One region of the Pantoea sp. Lij88 genome, then DNA from elsewhere that is predicted to be linked to it. Evidence: predicted binding sites of a transcription regulator. Region 1 holds the regulator's gene; each other region holds the start of a gene.
What was found. Region 1 encodes CRP, which controls carbon source genes, mostly activating them, when cyclic AMP is high. Its sites were predicted from a motif close to ATGTGANNNNNNTCACAT; they were not measured.
Positions count from the first base shown of each region.

Region 1 (6,684 bases):
CGCGGTGACCGGTTCCAGCGGCGCAGGAACCACCACCACCAGCCTCGCGTTTCGCAAAATCTTTCAGCAGCTCGATCTCCATGCGGCCGAGCTGGAAGGTGACAGTTTTCACCGTTTTACCCGCCCTGAAATGGATATGGCGATTCGTAAGGCGCGCGATTTAGGACGTCATGTCAGCTATTTCGGCCCGGAAGCCAATGACTTTGGTCTGCTGGAGCAGAGCTTTAAAGAGTATGGTCAAAGCGGACAGGGGCAGTCGCGTAAATATCTGCACACCTACGATGAAGCGGTGCCGTGGAATCAGGTGCCCGGCACCTTTACGCCCTGGCAGCCACTGCCGCAGAACACCGACATTCTTTTTTATGAAGGACTGCACGGCGGCGTGGTGACGGCGCAGCACAACGTCGCGGAACAGGTCGATCTGCTGGTTGGCGTGGTGCCGATTGTTAACCTGGAGTGGATTCAGAAGCTGGTGCGCGACACCGGCGAGCGCGGTCATTCACGCGAAGCGGTGATGGATTCCGTCGTGCGCTCGATGGAGGATTACATCAACTTCATCACGCCACAGTTCTCACGCACACACCTTAACTTTCAGCGCGTCCCGACCGTCGACACCTCAAACCCGTTCGCGGCCCGCGCCATTCCGTCACTGGATGAGAGCTTTGTAGTGATTCACTTTCAGGCGCTGGAAGATATCGACTTCCCCTATCTGCTGGCGATGCTGCAGGGATCGTTTATCTCGCACATTAATACGCTCGTCGTGCCCGGCGGCAAAATGGGTCTGGCGATGGAGTTGATCATGGGCCCGCTGGTAAAACGGCTGATGGAAGGTAAACGGATAGAGTAAGAGGTCAGCAAAAAACCCTCAGATAGCAGATGCCTTTCGCAAAATTTAAAACCGGCTTTTCTGCGGATAAAGGCTTACTGCTGAGCAGGCTGCAGGGAGCATACGCCTTTCGCAAAGACGCAAAACCGCCATCCCTGGCAGGCTCAGCGCGGGCGATTACGCACCTCATCCCTGAGGTGCGCCCGTACCGGGCCAACGCGTTGCGTTGTTCAAAAACGCTCCCGGCGTTTTTGTCCCTGGCCCGCTATGCTTTGCTACAGGCGTATGCTCCCTTCGCTTCACGTCCGGCAACCGCATCCGGTTTCAGTAAGGCCGCTACAAACAAAACCTGCATACAAAGAATCTGACAGCAACAGATAAGCTCAACACGCAGGGAACCGGGTCAGAAGAGGAAAGCGTCCCGCGCCTGGGACAAAAACGCCGGGAGCGTTTTTGAACAACGCAACGCGTTGGCCCGGCAACGGGCGCACCTCAGGGATGAGGTGCGTAATCGCGCGGGCCGAGCATGCCATGGATGGCGGTTTTTGTGTCTTTCCGATCTGACCCGGTTCTCTGCGCAGGCACAGTCTTAAAGCAACCTGCATCAGACACTAGAAGTGAAGTTAACAGGTCTGCGATGATCCCTGCGGCCATTACAGCTCAACCACTTCATAGCTATGCGTCATCGTCACACCTTTACCCAGCATGATGGCCACCGAGCAATATTTTTCAGCAGAAAGATCCACGGCGCGTGAGACCGCTTTATCCTGGAGCGCTTTACCACTCACGATAAAATGCAGGTTGATGTGCGTAAAGATTCGCGGCGCCTCTTCACGACGTTCTGAGGTCAGTTTTACTTCACAATCAGCCACATCATTGCGGCCTTTTTGCAGAATTGAAACCACATCAATCGCGCTGCATCCACCGGCCGCCATCAGCACCATCTCCATTGGGCTGGGCGCTTTATCACCCGAATTGCCATCCATCAGTATCTGGTGGCCGGATGAGGATTCTCCGAGGAATGTCAGCCCTTCTACCCATTTCACTCTTGCCTGCATGATTTTTGCTCCGGAATACGCTGTTTTGTCGCCAGAGTACGCTTTCGCCTGGTAAACAGCAATCCAGAGAAATCCGCCTGTAGCTGAAGCGAGACAACAGAAGACAGTCGGCAAAAGCTGTGCTACAAACAGTGCTGAAAATATTTTTCGTCACCCGATGACGAAGCCGGGAAGGATGATGCGCACTGCGCCTGATGCGGCCCGAATGATTTCCTGAAATGGAAACGCTTGAAGCTTTCACCGCCTGACAGGGAAAACTGCCCCCTGTATTTTGGGCACGATTACAACAGAGGATAATAGCGAATGGTTCTCGGCAAACCGCAAACAGACCCTACACTCGAATGGTTCCTGTCCCATTGCCATATTCACAAGTATCCATCCAAAAGTACGCTGATTCACCAAGGTGAAAAAGCTGAAACGCTTTACTACATCGTGAAAGGTTCCGTCGCGGTTCTGATTAAAGATGAAGAAGGCAAAGAGATGATTCTTTCCTACCTGAATCAGGGCGATTTCATTGGTGAGCTTGGCCTCTTCGAAGAAGGCCAGGAGCGCAGCGCCTGGGTACGTGCGAAAAGCGCGTGCGAAGTGGCGGAGATTTCTTACAAGAAATTCCGTCAGCTGATCCAGGTTAACCCCGACATCCTGATGCGACTCTCATCGCAGATGGCGCGTCGCCTGCAGGTCACGTCTGAAAAAGTGGGTAACCTCGCTTTCCTCGACGTCACCGGGCGCATTGCACAGACCCTGCTCAACCTGGCGAAACAGCCAGATGCCATGACGCATCCCGACGGCATGCAAATTAAAATCACTCGTCAGGAAATTGGCCAGATTGTTGGTTGTTCACGCGAAACCGTGGGCCGTATTTTGAAGATGCTGGAAGATCAGAACCTGATCTCCGCACACGGCAAAACCATCGTCGTTTACGGCACCCGTTAATTCCTGTCACCCACGGCGTGATGGCAACATCACGCCGTTATTGTTTGTGTTGGGCCGATGTGGCGTCGAATCATTTACCATCCTGAAGTTAACTACGCCTTGCGGCAAACGCTGGTGCTCTGTCTGCCGGTGGCGCTGGGCTGGCTGGCTGGCGACCTGCAAAAAGGTCTGCTGTTCTCCTTAGTGCCCGCCTGCTGCAACATCGCCGGTCTGGATACCCCGCATAAACGCTTCTTCAAACGTCTCATTGTTGGCGGCAGCCTGTTTGCCCTCGGCAGCTTTCTCATTCAGTGGCTCACCCTGCATGCTATCCCACTGCCGCTGATCCTCTTCGCCATGCCCCTGCTGCTCGGCGTCACCGGTGAAATCAGTCCGCTGCATGGCCGCCTGCTGCCCGGCACCCTTATCGCCGCTATCTTTACCCTCAGCCTGATTGGCCGCATGCCCATCTATGTCACCCCGCTGCTCTATATCGGCGGCACGCTCTGGTATGGGGTGTTTAACTGGTTCTGGTTCTGGCTGTGGAAAGAGCAGCCGATGCGCGAGAGCCTCAGCCTCATCTACCGCGAGCTGGCTAACTACTGCGACGCTAAATATACCCTGCTGACTCAGCTCACCGATCCGGAAAAGGCCCTGCCGCCGCTGCTGGCGCGTCAGCAGAAAGTGGTCGATCTGATCAACACCTGTTATCAGCAGATGCACATGCTGTCGGCCAGCCGCGATCACAGCCATAAGCGGCTGACGCGCGCCTTTCAGGTGGCGCTGGATCTGCAGGAGCACATCTCAGTCAGCCTGCATCGGCCGGAAGAGGTGCAGAAGCTGGTCGAACAGAGCCATGCCGAAGCGGTCATCCGCTGGAATGCCAAAACCATCTCGGCCCGGCTGCGGGTGCTGGCGGATAACATCCTTTATCACCAGCTACCCGATCGCTTTGCGATGGATAAACAGCTCGGCGCGCTGGAGAAGATCGCCCATCAGCATCCCGACAATCCGGTAGGTAACTTCTGCCTTTACCACTTCAACCGCATTGCGCGGGTCCTGCGCACCCAGAAACCCCTGTATCAGCGCGATCTGATGGCGGACCGCCAGCGCCGTCTGCCGCTGTTACCGGCGCTGCGCAGTTATCTCTCGTTTCGCTCGTCGGCGCTGCGCACGGCCGGTCGCTTTGCGGTCATGCTGATGCTGGGCAGCGCGCTGGCGCTGTTCTTCAACATCCCTAAGCCCTACTGGATCCTGATGACCATTATGTTCGTCAGCCAGAACGGCTACAGCGCCACCCGTGTCCGCATTCAGCACCGGGCGCTGGGCACCTTTGCCGGTCTGGTCATCGCGGCCGCCACGCTGCGCCTGGCCGTGCCGGAGTCGCTGGTGCTGATGATCATGCTGGCAATAACCTTTATCAGCTATCGCTTTACCCGCCAGTTCTATGGCTGGTCGATGATTGGCTTTACGGTCACGGCGGTTTACTCGCTGCAGTTGCTGTCGCTGAATGGCGCGCAGTTTCTGCTGCCGCGACTGATGGATACGCTGATGGGCTGTCTGATCGCCTTTGGCGGGATGCTGTGGCTGTGGCCGCAGTGGCAGAGCGGCTTACTGCGGCAGAATGCCCATGACGCGCTGGAAACCTATCAGGATGCGCTGCGGCTGTTGCTGGGCGACGAACAGTCACCCGAGAAACTGGCTTATCAGCGCGTGAAGGTGAATCAGGCTCACAATGCGCTGTTTAACTCACTCAATCAGGCGATGCAGGAACCGGCATTCAACGCCCGCTATCTGAGTGATATGCGGCTCTGGGTCACGCACAGCCAGTTTATTGTCGAGCATATCAATGCGATAACGATTCTGGCGCGCGAGCACACCATGCTGACGGCCTCACTGGCTGAACGCTATCTGCAATCCTGTGAAATCGCGCTGCAGCGGTGTCAGCAGCGGCTGGAATATGATGGTGAAAGCTCGCAGGTGAACCTGCTGGATGACCTGGAGAATATCACTGAGGGACCGATCACGGTGGTGGAGCAGCATGTGCGGCGCATTCTCGATCATCTGAGCGTGATGTACACCATTTCATCGCTGGCGTGGAACCAGCGACCGCAACATGGCCGCTGGCTGATCCGACGCTTACGTAAAAACTAAGTCAGCCGTTGAGCACTTTGCCGACGGCGGTGGCGAAGCGGCTCATGCCCTCTTCAATGTCGGCCGGTTCGATAATCAGTGACGGCGCAAAACGCATTACGTCGGTTCCGGCCACCAGCACCATCACGCCTTCAGCGGCGGCGGCATTCAGAATGTCGCGCGATCTGCCTGCATGCTGAGGTTTCAGCGCCGCACCTATCAGCAGCCCCTTACCGCGAATGTCGCTGAAGAGATCATACTTCGCGTCGATGGCCTTCAGCGCCGTAACAAAGTGCTGGCGACGCATCTCAACGCCTTCCAGCACGTCTGGCGTATTGATGATATCCAGCGCCGTTTCGGCGATGGCGCAGGCCAGCGGATTACCGCCATAGGTGGTGCCATGCACGCCCGGCGCCATGGTCGAGGCGATCTCGTTGGTGGTGAGCATGGCGCTCACCGGGAAGCCACCGCCCAGCGCTTTGGCTGAGGTCAGAATATCGGGCTGAATGCCATAATGCTCATAGGCGAACAGCTTGCCGCTGCGTCCCATGCCGCTCTGCACTTCATCCAGCACCAGCAGCGCCTGATGCTGATCGCAAAGCGCACGCAGTCCCTGCATAAATTCCTGCGTCGCGGGCACCACGCCGCCTTCACCCTGAATCGGTTCAACCACGATGGCGCAGGTATGATCGTCAATCACCGCTTTCACCGCGTCCAGGTCATTGAACGGCACGTGAACGATATCCGCCGGTTTCGGACCGAATCCGTCAGAATATTTTGGCTGGCCGCCAACCGTGACGGTAAACAGCGTCCGGCCATGAAAAGCGTTATGGAAGGCGATGATCTTACTTTTAAACGGGCTGTGACGTTTGCAGGCGTAGTAGCGCGCCAGCTTAAAGGCGGCTTCGTTGGCTTCGGCACCGGAGTTGGCGAAGAAAACACGGTCAGCAAAGGTCGCCTGGATTAACTTACTGGCGAGACGCAGCGCCGGTTCGTTGGTGAAGACGTTGCTGGTGTGCCACAGCGTCTCGCCCTGGCTTTTCAGCGTCTCCACCAGCGCGGGATGGCAGTGTCCAAGTGCGGTGACGGCGATACCCCCCGAGAAATCGATATACTCTTTGCCCTGCTGATCCCATACACGGCTGCCCTTGCCTTTAACCGGCACGAACTGCGCAGGTGCATAAACAGGCAAAATAACGTTATCGAACGTTTCCCGCGTGACCGCAATTTTTTCCGCTGCCATTAGTAACCCCATCTGGATGATTGTTGTGCTGCATTGAAATAATAATCACAAAATATGCATAAAAAATCACTCAAAGGCAACTTATTGCGCAAGGAAATTGCGCAGCAACTGATGTCCCTGCTCGCTGAGAATGCTTTCGGGATGGAACTGAACGCCTTCCAGCGCCAGAGTTTTATGGCGGAATCCCATAATCTCGTCAGGCTCGCCATCACGCACCGTCCAGGCAGTCACCTCGAATGCGTCGGGCAGAGAATCGCGCTGCACAATCAGCGAGTGATAGCGGGTCACGGTCAGGGGATTATTGAGATTGCGGAACACGCCCTGGCCGGTGTGCTGAATCGCGGAGGTTTTGCCGTGCATCACCTGACGCGCGCGTACAACCTGTGCGCCATACGCCTGCGCAATCGCCTGATGCCCCAGGCAGACGCCCAGCACCGGCAGCTGCCCGGCGAAGTGCCGGATCGCTGCCAGCGAGATGCCGGACTCTGAAGGCGTACAGGGGCCAGGGG
Region 1 covers NZ_CP118269.1:416,181-422,864, reverse strand. The annotation lists gene PU624_RS05785 (phosphoribulokinase) at 1-847, shown strand, start outside; gene PU624_RS05780 (OsmC family protein) at 1,480-1,884, opposite strand; gene crp (cAMP-activated global transcriptional regulator CRP) at 2,188-2,820, shown strand; gene PU624_RS05770 (YccS/YhfK family putative transporter) at 2,878-4,953, shown strand; gene argD (bifunctional acetylornithine/succinyldiaminopimelate transaminase) at 4,955-6,175, opposite strand; gene PU624_RS05760 (aminodeoxychorismate/anthranilate synthase component II) at 6,257-6,684, opposite strand, start outside.

Region 2 (6,684 bases), 1.1 Mb from region 1:
GGCGTAATGTTCATCGCCATAATGCGGCGCAGTGTACTGGCACAGCCAATCACCACGGCAGGAATGCCATTCAGCTCACCTTCAGAGAGTGATTTGATGATGATTTCCGGGCTGATTCCCGCCGGATCGCCCATGGTGATCGCAATAATTTTACTCACTCGACTTCTCCTCAATAAAACCAATGGCTGCTACCAGGGTATTTTCATCACCAAAGCCACCCGCTTTGGTCATCACCGGCAGAGTAAATTCACTGTTAAGCAGAACCCCGTGCGGCACACAGCCCGCCACCAGACCCTGAATTTTAAAACCGCTGGCCCCGAGTGCCTGCGCGACGGCAATCGCCACGTCGCCTCCCGACAGATAGAGCGCATGCGGCAGCTGCGCCCGGCACAGGCTGAAGGCCATTTCGCCCAGCAGCTGACAGATCGCCTCGCCCAGCTGCTGGCGCGTCACGCTGTATTGCTGGCAGAGATTTTCGATCTCGTGTCGCTGGAATGCATGCTGGCAGGTGCGGATCACCGTGTGGCGACCGGCACGCAGTGCGGTGGTCGCCTGTTCGATCCAGCGACTCCGGTCGGGCCAGGCGGGCTGCTGAAACAGCTGACGGATATCGACATCCACTATCTCAACGGCGCGGTAATGACGCAGCGCGGCGATCTGCTGCTCTGCCTGATGGCTCATCGATCCCACCACCGCCAGCACAGGCCGCGCGGGGTAAACGGAGAGTGCAGCACCCAGCGCATCGCTTAACCCGGCAGCGCCCACCAGCAGGGGCGTCTCGCTCAGACGCGACGCAGCCGCGATCAGTCGTGCCAGGTCGTCTTCCGTTTCAGCATCCACCGCCACCACGCCCTGCGCCGCCGCTAATACCGCATCAAGCCGATCGCTGCGCAGCGTCGCGAGATCGATCTCCGTGCCGTCGATCTGCATCTGATCGAGGATGCGGGCACTGCGGATCGGGGTTTTGGGATCGCTGGCAAATTCGGTGTCCGTCAGTAAGCGCTGATCGACCCACACCTTGCCGTCACGTGTGGTGCGGCCCAGCCGCGGTACGGCCGGTGCCACCAGCGCCATTTTTTTGCCGCTGGCGCGAAGCGCAGCCACCGTTTCAGCGCCGACGTTGCCGCGCAGCGTGGAGTCGATCTTTTTAAACAGCCAGCCCTGCTGAAGCTGTTCCGCATAGTGCTGCACCACCTGAGTGACGCGCTCTGCGGCCAGGCTGGCGCTGACGGCCCGGCTGTCGGTGCTGATCACCAGCACATCCGCGGCTTCGTCTGGCAGTGATGCTCCGGTGCCGAACAGCACATGTACACGGGCGCCAGCCTGTGCCAGTCCGCTACCTGCATCGTTGGCACCGGTAAAGTCATCGGCGATGACCAGCACCGGGGTTTTCCATATTGATGAGCCCATCCTCACTCCTGTCAGGCTATTGCCGCTGCATTTGATTATATTCAATCATGATTGATTATATGTGAGCAAGTTCAAATTAATCGAAATCGATATGCCTTATAAAACTAGCCACAGAGAGTGACTGACTTCGCATTGCGCTGAGCAAAATTAATCATTTACTCAGACATGACAGAAATAAGGGTATGAAATGAACATTAACAGCACGGTGATCAGCGGATATCAGGCGTTAAACGACATGCGCTATCTGCTGGAGGGAGTATCCACGGCGGTGGTGGTTACGGACCGGAACATTGAGGCGATTCCGGCGGTACAGGCGCTGATGGGTCAGCTGCGGGATCGGATTCCGCGCATCAGCCTGGTAAACAGCGTTCCCCCTGAGCCCAGCCAGCATGACGTAGCCGCGATTATCTCAGCGCTCTCCCAGGGCCAGGCCGACATGGTGATTGGCATCGGCGGTGGCAGCGTGCTGGATGTAGCGAAGCTGCTGTCAGTGCTGTGCATGGATGGAGCACCGACGCTGGACGCACTGCTGGCTGGCGAAAAACCGGCGCGCCGCACCCGCTCAATGTTAATTCCCACCACTGCCGGCACCGGCTCGGAAGCGACGCCGAATGCGATTCTGGCGATCCCGGAGAAAGAGACCAAAGTCGGCATTATTTCACCGGTGATGCTGCCCGATGTGGTGGCGCTGGTGCCGGAACTCACCACCAGCATGCCGCCACACATCGCCTCCTCGACCGGTATTGATGCGCTTTGCCATCTGATTGAGTGCTTCACCGCCAACGTGGCCAATCCGGTCAGCGACAACTATGCGCTGATTGGGATGAAGAAGCTGTTCGCTAATCTCGAAACCACCCTGCGCGAACCCGGGAATTTGCAGGCGCGGCTGGAGATGCTCTGGGCCTCTTACTATGGCGGCGCGTCTATTGCTCACGCGGGTACGCATCTGGTGCATGCCCTCTCATATCCACTCGGTGGCAAATATCACCTGCCACACGGCGTCGCCAACGCCATTCTGCTGGCCCCCTGCATGCGCTTTGTCCGTCCGGCCGCCGTGAGCAAATTTGCTCAGGCCTATGACCTGCTGCCCGATGCCGACCTTCGTCTGAACGATGACGAGAAATCACACGCGCTGGTTGACTACTTCACCGCGCTGGTGGCACGACTGCAACTGCCTGCCAGCCTGGAAGCGCTGGGCATCGGCCCGAATCAGCTTCCCGGGTTAGTAGAAGCCGCACTCGACGTTCAGCGTCTGATGAAAAACGTGCCGATGGCGGTCACCGCCGACGATGTGCGCGCCGTCTACCTGACGCTGTTCCCTTCCTGCCAGGCGTAATGAGGATTGTCATGAATAAGAAAATAAACGGCGTACTGACCGCCATCGTCACCCCCTTTGACCGTGAAGGTGCCTTTGATCCGGTGAGGCAACGTGAGCAGGTCAGACGCCAGATCAATGCCGGAAACGGCATCTTCTGTGGCGGCACCAACGGCGAATTTTTTGTGCTGAACGAGCAGGAGAAGATCGCGGTCACCACCACCTGCGTCGATGAGGTCAACGGCCAGGCACCGGTAGTGGCACATATCGGGGAGATCTCGACCCGTGAAACGATCCGGCTCGGCAAACAAATTGCCCGCCTTGGCGTGGATGCCGTCTCAGCGATCACGCCGTGGTTCGTTCCGCTGAAGCAGCAGGAGCTGATCGACCACTATCAGCGCGTGGCCGACGCGCTGTCGGTGCCGCTGTTCCTCTACAACATTCCGGCGCGCACCGGCAATACGCTGCAGCCAGAGACTGTCCGTACGCTGGCTGCGCACCCGAACATCATCGGCATCAAAGATTCAGCGGGCAGCTATGAAAGTCTGAGCGGTTTTCTGCAGGCCACCGCCGACTGTGAGGGCTTTGATGTGCTCAACGGCCCGGATTCACTGATTCATCAGGGATTCGTTGATGGCTGCCCCGCCTCTATTTCCGGGCTGGCAAACGTGGCACCCGCGGCGATTAACGCCATCTGGGCACGCTTCAGTGCCGGCGATATTGCCGGTTCGCATCAGGCTCAGGAGAACGTCACCGGCCTGCGTACCGCGCTGTACAGCATCGGCTTCTCACCGGCCGCCGTAAAAAAAGCGGTCAGCCTGCAGGGCTTTGAGGTGGGTGAAAGCCGCTATGCCGTGCAGTTCAGCGCTGAAGAGCAGCAGCAGATCCGACAAATCGTGAACCACTATCTGCAATAACGTCCATCGCCTTTGCACCCTACCGGTCAGATGAGAACGAACCTGATGGTCGCCATCTGCCAGAACAATCGAGGTCATGATGAAAGCATTTTCAACTGAGAGTACCTTACTGATCGTCGGCATGGTGGTCGCCTATATCCTGTTCACCACCTGGCTGACCTGGCGGTTACGCAGTAAAACCAGCGGCGACTTTATGGAAGGCTCTCGCGCCATGCCCGCCTTTATCGTCGGCATTATGCTGATGTCTGAATATATCGGGGCAAAATCGACCATCGGCACCGCGCAGGCGGCTTTTGAAGATGGCTTCGCCGCGTCATGGTCTGTGATTGGCGCGGCGATTGGTTTTCCGCTGTTTGGCCTGATTCTGGTCAAACGCATCTATAACACCGGAAAGATCACGATCTCCGGTGCTATCGCCGAGAAATATGGCAGCTCAACCAAAAACATTATCTCGCTGATCATGATCTATGCGCTGCTGCTGGTGAACGTCGGTAACTACATCAGCGGCGCGGCGGCGATCTCCACCGTGCTGAAGATCGACCTGACTCAGGCCGCCTTTATCACTGCGGTGGTGAGCACCTTCTACTTTGCCTTTGGCGGCATGAAAGGCGTGGCCTGGGTTACGCTGCTGCACAGCGCCATCAAGTATATGGGGATCCTGATTATCCTCTATGTGGCGCTGAAGATGACCGGCGGCGTCGCCCCGATGATGGAGAAAATGCCCGCGTTCTACTGGACCTGGGATGGGCACGTTGGGGCCAGTACCATTGTGGCCTGGCTGATCGGCACCGTGGGATCGATCTTCTGTACGCAGTTTGTGATCCAGGCGATCTCCTCCACCAAAGATGTGAAATCAGCGAAGCGCGCTACCTGGGTCGCTTTCATCTTCTGCCTGCCAATCGGTCTGGCGATGGCGCTGATTGGCGTGGCGGCGAAGTTTGCGCATCCGGATATCAAGAGCCTCTATGCGCTGCCAGTGTTTCTGCAGGATATGTCACCGTGGCTGGCGGGCATCGTCACGACCTCGCTGGTGGCATCGATTTTCGTCAGCGTCGGCACCGTGGCGCTGGCCATCGCCTCGCTGGTCGTAAAAGACTTTTACGTGCCATATCGTAACCCGACGCCAGAGCGCGAATTTAAAATGACGCGCTGGATCTCGATTGGTATCGGCTTCTTCCCGCTGCTGTTTGTCCTGTTCTTCCCGGAAGTGCTGAAGCTCTCCTTCTTTACCCGCGCGATTCGCCTGTCGATCACCGTGGTAGCGATCATGGCGTTCTATCTGCCGTGGTTTAAGAGCACACGTGGTGCCAATGCCGGTCTGATTGGTGCCTGCGTGGTGACCTCCGTCTGGTTCCTGATGGGTAACCCATTTGGTATCGACAATATGTATGTGGCGCTGGTCACACCGGCCATCATTATGGTGATTGACCGCTGTATCCCGTCACGCCAGTCTCAGCCTCAACCGCAACAAAATGCACAAAACAGTGGAGCCTAATATGACTCAGGAAACCGTCACCGCAGAACGCACCGGCCTGCTTGCGCCTCACCCGCAGGACAGCGCGCAGCAGGTTGCGATGCTGCCCTCCTCCTGCCCGCAAAACCACGCGGCCAACCTGCTGCCGCTGCCTGATGGCGATCTGCTTTGCGTCTGGTTTGGCGGCACACAGGAAGGGATCGCCGATATCTCGGTCTGGTGTTCCCGGCTGACTAAAGGCAGCGATTGCTGGAGTGAAGCGCAGAAACTCTCTGACGATCCCGGCCGTTCAGAACAGAATCCGGTGCTGTTTCTCGATCCTGACCAGGTGCTGTGGCTGCTGTGGACGGCGCAGAAATCGGGCAATCAGGACACCGCGATTGTGCGCTATCGCCAGTCTCACGATATGGGCAAGAGCTGGGGCGGGATCAACACTCTGCTGGATAAGCCCGGCACCTTTATCCGCCAGCCGATTGTGGTGCTGCCCAACGGCAACTGGCTGCTGCCGGTGTTCTACTGCCTGACGCAGCCCGGCGAAAAGTGGGTTGGCAGCTATGACGTCAGCGCGGTGAAAATCTCGGAAGATAAAGGCCAGAGCTGGCGTGACGTCAGCGTGCCTGACAGCACCGGCTGCGTTCATATGAACGTCACCCTGCTGGATGATGGCTCGCTGCTGGCCCTTTACCGCAGCCGCTGGGCCGACCACATCTATCAGAGCCGCTCGTTTGATCAGGGTGAAAGCTGGAGCGCGCCCGAGCCGCTGTCACTGCCCAACAATAACTCCTCGATTCAGGTGACGACGCTGCGCAACGGTCATCTGGCGCTGGTGTTCAATGCCATGAGCGCCGAAGGTGCCAGCGAACGTCGGTTGTCGCTGTATGACGAAATTGAAGATGATGAAGAGGACGGTAACGTTGCGGTCGCCGCTGAGCCGGTGGTACATAACGGTCGTACCGCCTTCTGGGGCGCGCCACGCGCGCCGATGACGCTGGCGATCTCAACGGATGGCGGTAAAAGCTGGCCGCTGCAGCGCAATCTGGACGAGGGCGACGGCTACTGCATGACCAATAACTCTCAGCAGAAATTAAACCGTGAGTTCTCCTATCCCAGCATTAAACAGGGCGTGAACGGCGAACTGCATATCGCCTACACCTGGTATCGTCAGGCGATTAAATATGTACGGGTTGAGGAGTCATGGGTGCAGGGAGGTGACGCGTGATTGAACGGATGGCGCTGGTGACCGGGGCCAGTTCCGGCATCGGTCAGGCGATTGTGGATCGCCTGCTGAAAGAAGGCTGGCAGGTGACCGGCCTGAGTCGCTCGGCGATAAACCGGACAGCAGCGGGCTGGCAGAGCCATCAGATTGATATCAGCGACAGCGCGGCATTGCAGGCTTTACTGGATGAACTGCCGGTGCCGCAGGCGGTGATCCATGCAGCGGGAATGATGCAGGCCGCGCCGCTGGGAGAGCTGGATCTGAGCGCCAGCGCGCGTCTGTGGCAACTGCATGTAGCCGCCGCAGAACAGCTGGCGAATCATTTCGCGCCCCGGATGCAGGCGGGCGGCAG
Region 2 covers NZ_CP118269.1:3,259,425-3,266,108, forward strand. The annotation lists gene PU624_RS19180 (D-threonate 4-phosphate dehydrogenase) at 1-158, opposite strand, end outside; gene dtnK (D-threonate kinase) at 151-1,410, opposite strand; gene PU624_RS19190 (iron-containing alcohol dehydrogenase) at 1,598-2,746, shown strand; gene PU624_RS19195 (dihydrodipicolinate synthase family protein) at 2,758-3,642, shown strand; gene PU624_RS19200 (sodium:solute symporter family protein) at 3,722-5,137, shown strand; gene PU624_RS19205 (sialidase family protein) at 5,139-6,335, shown strand; gene PU624_RS19210 (SDR family NAD(P)-dependent oxidoreductase) at 6,344-6,684, shown strand, end outside.
Region 2: the regulator CRP is predicted to act here: its motif matches at 1,470-1,487, upstream of PU624_RS19190 (iron-containing alcohol dehydrogenase).

Region 3 (6,684 bases), 450 kb from region 1:
TCCAGTCTAACTACATGGGATTTGGCTCCGGCGTAGTGGTTCCCGACACCGGCATCAGCCTGCAGAATCGCGGCGCGGGCTTTTCACTCGATCCGGACCATCCTAACGTCGTCGCGGGCGGTAAGCGCCCTTTCCACACCATCATCCCGGCCTTTGCGCTGGATGAGCAGGGTCAGCCGCTGATGGCGTTTGGCGTGATGGGCGGCCCGATGCAGGCGCAGGGACATGTCCAGCTGGCGCTGCGGATTATGCTGCACCGGCAGAATCCGCAGGCCGCCATAGATGCGCCGCGCTGGCGCGTAGTGCAGGGCCGCGAGGTGGTGTTTGAATCGACACTCGACCGTAATACCCTGAGCACACTGCGCCGCATGGGTCACAATGTGGTACTGGAAGATCCCCTGAGCAATTACAACTTTGGTGGCGCGCAGGCGATAGTGCGCGATCCGCAGGGCTTCTATATTGCAGCCAGTGAGAGTCGTAAAGATGGTCAGGCGGTGGTGTTTTAAGGCTGCCGCGTTTGAGCGTCAGGCTGCTAAACATGACGTTCAGGTACGCGCGCTGACGCGCAGGCGATCCCGTTGTGTAACCGGGGTTTAAGAAAGCATCTGTTTCACAGGTGGTTTCACATTGTGCCGTGACTCCGGTTTGTTCTATTCTTTAGGCCATTCCTACCTGGACATCAGACAGTTTCACCGACAGGAGTTGACCCAATGGCTTCAGGACTTACACGCCTTATGGCACGTGGCGGCATTATGCTCGCTGGCGCGCTGATCGTGCTGCAACTCACCGCATGTGGTGATAAAGAAGGCGAGCAGCGCAAAGCATTTATCGATTTTCTCCAGAATACCGTGATGCGCAGCGGCGAGCATCTGCCCAGCCTCAGCGAAAACCAGAAGCAGAGCTTTGGTAACTTCGCCAGCGATTACGCCATTATGTATGGCTTCTCGCAGCAGGCGAACAAAGCGGTTGAACAGGGCATGCGCCCGGTGGTGGATGAGCTTTCTGCCATTCGCGTTCCGCAGGATTATCTCACTCGTCGCGACTCCCTGCGTCAGGCCAACAGCGCGCTGGTGATCGTCACCCAGCAGATTGAAAGCGCAAAAATGCAGGCTGACAGCAGCAAAGCAGCCCTTAAGCAGTCGGATGATCTGAAAAAAGTCTATGACACCGCCTACAACAAAGTGGTGACGGTGCCCGCCAATCAGCTGATTCCGCTGCTGCCAAAACTTCAGGCGCTGAGCCAGGGTGCTGTGCAGGCTGGTGATTTCCTGCAAACCCAGGGAACCCGTGTCAGCTTCAATGATGGCGGCGTGCAGTTCCCGACGCAGGATCAGGCTTCGCAATATAACGCGCTGATGAGCACCTTATCCGCCAATTCGCAGGCGCTTCCTCAGGCACAGGCTGCCGTTCAGGGTGGTCTGCAGTAAACCCGCTTTCCGGGCAGGCGTTGATCGTCTGCCCGTCTCTTCTGCTTTTTTTTGGCTCTGTTAATCCCCCGCTAAATGAAGTGTGATCTGGCGCATTTTCGACCAAAAATAGTTTGTGATCTAAGTCACATTTATATAACAAATCCCCCGCCGCTAAGTGTGATTCATCTCACAGATCACCGGCCACCCCGATTAAAAAACCGGCAAAACAATCCCTTACGCCTGTTAAAATGTGATCCGAGTCACGCTAACCACCCCTGCCACCACCCTGAATGAGTGATATAGATCACACTTATTCCGTGCGCTACGCAGTGTCAAATTCGCGTGATAGAGTCCGCGTGCATACAGTAATACCACCGGCTATGCGTCGGGGTGGCTAAACAAAAACAAGCGCGCTCTCCTATTGAAGCGCGTCTCAATAAGGGGTGGGTTTATGTCCTCATCAGTGAAGGTCAAAGTACAGAGCTTTGGTCGCTTTCTGAGTAATATGGTGATGCCAAACATCGGGGCGTTTATCGCCTGGGGTATCATCACCGCGCTGTTTATTCCAACTGGCTGGATCCCTAACGAAACGCTGGCCAAACTCGTTGCGCCGATGATCACTTACCTGCTGCCACTGCTGATCGGTTTCACCGGTGGGCGTCTGGTGGGCGGCGATCGCGGCGGCGTGGTCGGTGCGATTACGACCATGGGTGTGATTGTCGGTGCAGATATGCCGATGTTCCTCGGTGCGATGATTGCCGGTCCGCTGGGCGGCTGGGCAATTAAGTCGTTCGACCGGGCGATTGACGGCAAAATCAAAAGCGGCTTCGAGATGCTGGTTAACAACTTCTCGGCCGGTATTATCGGGATGATCCTGGCGCTGCTGGCGTTCCTGGCGATCGGTCCGCTGGTTGAAGGTCTGTCTCACATTCTCGCCGCAGGCGTGAATCTGATGGTGCAGAACAACCTGCTGCCGCTGACCTCCATCTTCGTTGAACCGGCAAAAATCCTGTTCCTGAACAACGCCATTAACCACGGTATCTTCTCACCACTGGGCATCCAGCAGGCGAGTGAAGCCGGCAAGTCGATCTTCTTCCTGATCGAAGCCAACCCGGGTCCGGGTATGGGCGTGCTGATGGCCTACATGTTCTTTGGTCGTGGCAGTGCTAAACAGTCTGCGGGCGGTGCGGCAATTATCCACTTCCTCGGCGGCATCCATGAGATCTACTTCCCGTATGTGCTGATGGCCCCTCGCCTGCTGCTGGCGGTGATCCTGGGCGGTATGACCGGCGTCTTCACGCTGACCGTACTGAACGGTGGCCTGGTCTCTCCTGCCTCACCGGGTTCAATCCTGGCCGTGCTGGCAATGACGCCAAAAGGTGCCTACTTCGCGAACATCGCTGCTATCGCCGCCGCCTTCGCCGTCTCCTTCGTGGTTTCCGCTATCCTGCTGAAAACCAGTAAAGTCAAAGAAGATGACGATATCGAAGCCGCGACCCAGCGCATGCACGAGATGAAAGCGCAGTCTAAAGGCCAGAACGTGGCGGGCGCAGCCATTGCCAGCGATGCCATGAGCGTCGAACTGCACCACGTGCGTAAAATCATCGTCGCCTGTGATGCCGGTATGGGTTCCAGCGCCATGGGTGCAGGCGTACTGCGTAAGAAAGTGCAGGATGCCGGTCTGAGCAATGTGTCGGTCACCAACACCGCGATCAACGCCCTGCCGGGTGATGTTGATCTGGTGATCACCCATCGCGACCTGACCGAACGTGCTATTCGCCAGGCCCCGCATGCACAGCATATCTCGCTGAACAACTTCCTCGACAGCGCGCTCTACAGCACCCTGACCGAACGTCTGGTGGCGGCGAACCGCAGTGATGTGCATCGTGAAACGGTGAACACTGCGCTCTCTGACAGCTACGATGAAGGCAACGCCCACCTGTTTAAACTGGGTGCGGATAACGTCTTCCTCGGCCTGACCGCCAGCAACAAAGAGCAGGCGATTCGCTTTGCCGGTGAACAGCTGGTGAAAGGCGGTTACGTCGAGCCTGAATATGTTGAAGCGATGCTGGCGCGTGAAAAGCTGACGCCGACCTACCTCGGTGAGTCGATTGCGGTGCCGCACGGCACGGTCGAAGCGAAAGATCGCGTGCTGAAAACCGGCGTAGTGTTCTGTCAGTATCCGGCAGGCGTCCTGTTCGGCGAAGAGCCTGACGACGTCGCGCGCCTGGTAATTGGTATTGCTGCCCGTAACAACGAGCACATCCAGGTGATCACCAGCCTGACCAATGCGCTGGATGATGACAGCGTGATTGAGAAGCTGGCGAACACCACCAGCGTGCAGGAAGTGCTGGACCTGCTGTCAGGTAAGCCTGCAATCGCGTAATTTAGAGCAATTATTTTCCCTGGGGCGGTCATGCCCGTCCCGATTTCCTGGGGCGGGTTTGCCCGCCCCATCGTCATTTGATATGGGTCAAAAATTATGAAAGCGTTACATTTCGGAGCAGGAAACATTGGTCGCGGCTTTATCGGCAAATTACTGGCTGATGCAGGTATCGAACTGGTTTTTGCTGATGTGAATCAGACGGTGCTGGATGCACTGAACGCGCGTCATGAGTATCCCGTTCATGTGGTTGGCGAGCAGGCCAAAGTAGAAACCGTTAAAGGCGTCAGTGCAGTCAACAGCACCAGCGATGAGATCATCACCCTGGTCTCTGAAGTCGATCTGGTCACTACCGCTGTAGGTCCGCAGATTCTGGAGCGTATTGCCGGCAGTGTGGCTAAAGGTCTGGCAAAACGCAGCGACGACGGCAACACCCGTCCGTTAAATATCATCGCCTGCGAGAACATGGTGCGCGGCACCAGCCAGCTGAAACAGCATGTGCTGAAGGCGCTGCCGGCGCAGTATCACGCCTGGCTGGAGCAGCATGTCGGCTTTGTGGATTCTGCTGTCGATCGCATCGTGCCCCCCTCTGAAGCGGGCAGTACCGATCCACTGGAAGTGACCGTTGAGACCTTCAGCGAATGGATCGTCGATAAAACCCAGTTTAAAGGCGATCTGCCGACCATTCCGGGCATGGAGCTGACCGATAACCTGATGGCGTTTGTGGAGCGTAAACTCTTCACCCTGAACACCGGTCATGCGATTACCGCCTACCTCGGCCAGCTGGCCGGTCACCAGACCATCCGTGACGCGATCCTCGATGAAAAAATCCGGGCCGTGGTCAAAGGCGCGATGGAAGAGAGCGGTGCGGTGCTGATTAAGCGTTACGGTTTTGACGCGGAGAAGCATGCGGCCTACATCCGGAAGATTCTGGGTCGGTTTGAAAATCCGTATCTGAAAGATGATGTTGAGCGCGTAGGCCGCCAGCCGCTGCGTAAACTCAGCGCGGGCGATCGCCTGATCAAGCCGACGCTGGGCACGCTGGAATATGGTTTACCGCACGCCAGCCTGGTGCAGGGGATTGCCGCCGCGATGCACTATCGCAGCGATCAGGATCCACAGGCGCAGGAGCTGGCCGCGCTGCTGGCAGAAAAAGGCCCACAGGCGACGCTGGCTGAGATTTCAGGGCTGGATGCCGACAGCGAAGTCGTGGCTTCTGTGGTGAGCGCCTGGCACGCTATGGCATAATGCGCGCGTGTCAGTGATGCAAGCCGGGCGCATTTCGCCTGCGCCCAACGGCGGTATAGAACCCATGCAGGCAATAATGGAAGAGAAGCAGGCTTTTGAGAACCGGGTGCTGGAGCGCCTGAACGCCGGTCGTTCGGTGAGAAGCTTTCTGATCGCCGCCGTTGAGCTATTGGCTGAAGCCGTCAATCTGCTGGTGCTGCAGGTGTTCCGTAAAGATGACTATGCGGTGAAATATGCCGTAGAGCCGCTGTTACTGGGCAATGGTCCCTTGGGCGAACTCTCGGTTCGCCTGAAGCTGATTTACGGACTTGGCGTGATCAGCCGCCACGAATATGAAGATGGTGAGCTGCTGCTGGCGCTGCGCGAAGAGCTGAATCACGACCACGGCGAGTATCGTTTTACTGACGATGAGATCCTTGGTCCGTTTGGTGAGCTCCACTGCGTCACCGCCTGGCCGCCCGCGCCGGTGTTTCACACCGAAGATGCCGAGCTGCGCAGCATGCAGCAGCAGCGTTATCTGCAGATGGTGCGATCCACCATGGTCCTGTCGCTCACCGAGCTGATCGCCCGCATCAGTATGAAGCAGGCGTTTAAAAAGCCGGGCAGCTAATCCAGTCAGGCGCCCTCGCGGCGCCTTTTTCGTCTTAACCTGAGCGGGAATATGCGCCAGATTTGGTGTATCCTTGGCCTGTTTTCCTCAACGAGTTGTTGTCATGAAAGAGCAAGAAAAGAACGAAATCAAACTTCTCAGCGATAAGCTGGACGCATTGAACCGCAAAGAGCCGCAGTTACTGGAATCGGGTGATGTCGAGAAACTGGGCGCGTTGCTGAAAGAGAAAGAAGCGCTGGTCATTGAGATCGAGCGTCTGCGCGGTCAGCGGGTTGAAAAACTCAGTGCTGAAGCGCAGAAGCTGCAACAGATGGGCTTCAGCCGCGAAATTACCAAGAAAGAGCAGGCCAATCTGGGTGCGCTGAAGAAAAGCGTGCGCGGCCTGGTGGTGGTGCATCCAATGACCGCGCTGGGACGTGAGATGGGTCTGACAGCCATGACCGGCTTCGCTAAAACCGCATTCTGACGGGGTCGATCAGGCAGCAGCCTGATCGACATCGGCTTTGCGTTCGCCGGCGGCGGCATACACCTGCTCCGCCAGCGCATCCAGCAGTTCATAGCGGCGGCGATACTCAGCCCGCTTCTTACTGGCAATCTCTTCCAGCGTCTTACGCGGCAGGCTCAGCGGCAGCGTAAACATCCCATCCTTGCGCGCTTCACCACTCAGCGACAGCCAGAACTCACTGTAGCTGGCAAAGAACTTATCCCCTTTGCTGTGACGATAACGCAGGCTGCGGAATACATGCGTCTCATCGCCCACCGCCTGAATATTTTCCACGCCGCATTGTTTCGCAACAATAAACACCGCTTCCATTAACAGACGTTTCGGAAAGAGACCGTGAGCGGCTTTGGTCGCCTCGCGGATCATCTCATTATTAATATGTTTACGCGGTCCCTGTAATCCACCAATTAACAGAGTGCGCTGGTTATTCTCGTTAAGAATAGAAAATGAGAGCGACGCAATAATTTCGTCGTTATAACGCAATACCAGCGTTACTTCCCCTTCCCGATCGAAATAACCGGAACTACAGGAG
Region 3 covers NZ_CP118269.1:3,908,553-3,915,236, forward strand. The annotation lists gene PU624_RS22050 (gamma-glutamyltransferase family protein) at 1-506, shown strand, start outside; gene PU624_RS22055 (DUF3053 domain-containing protein) at 711-1,427, shown strand; gene PU624_RS22060 (PTS mannitol transporter subunit IICBA) at 1,861-3,795, shown strand; gene mtlD (mannitol-1-phosphate 5-dehydrogenase) at 3,892-5,040, shown strand; gene mtlR (mannitol operon repressor MtlR) at 5,057-5,650, shown strand; gene PU624_RS22075 (YibL family ribosome-associated protein) at 5,754-6,116, shown strand; gene PU624_RS22080 (VirK/YbjX family protein) at 6,126-6,684, opposite strand, start outside.
Region 3: the regulator CRP is predicted to act here: its motif matches at 1,702-1,719, upstream of PU624_RS22060 (PTS mannitol transporter subunit IICBA).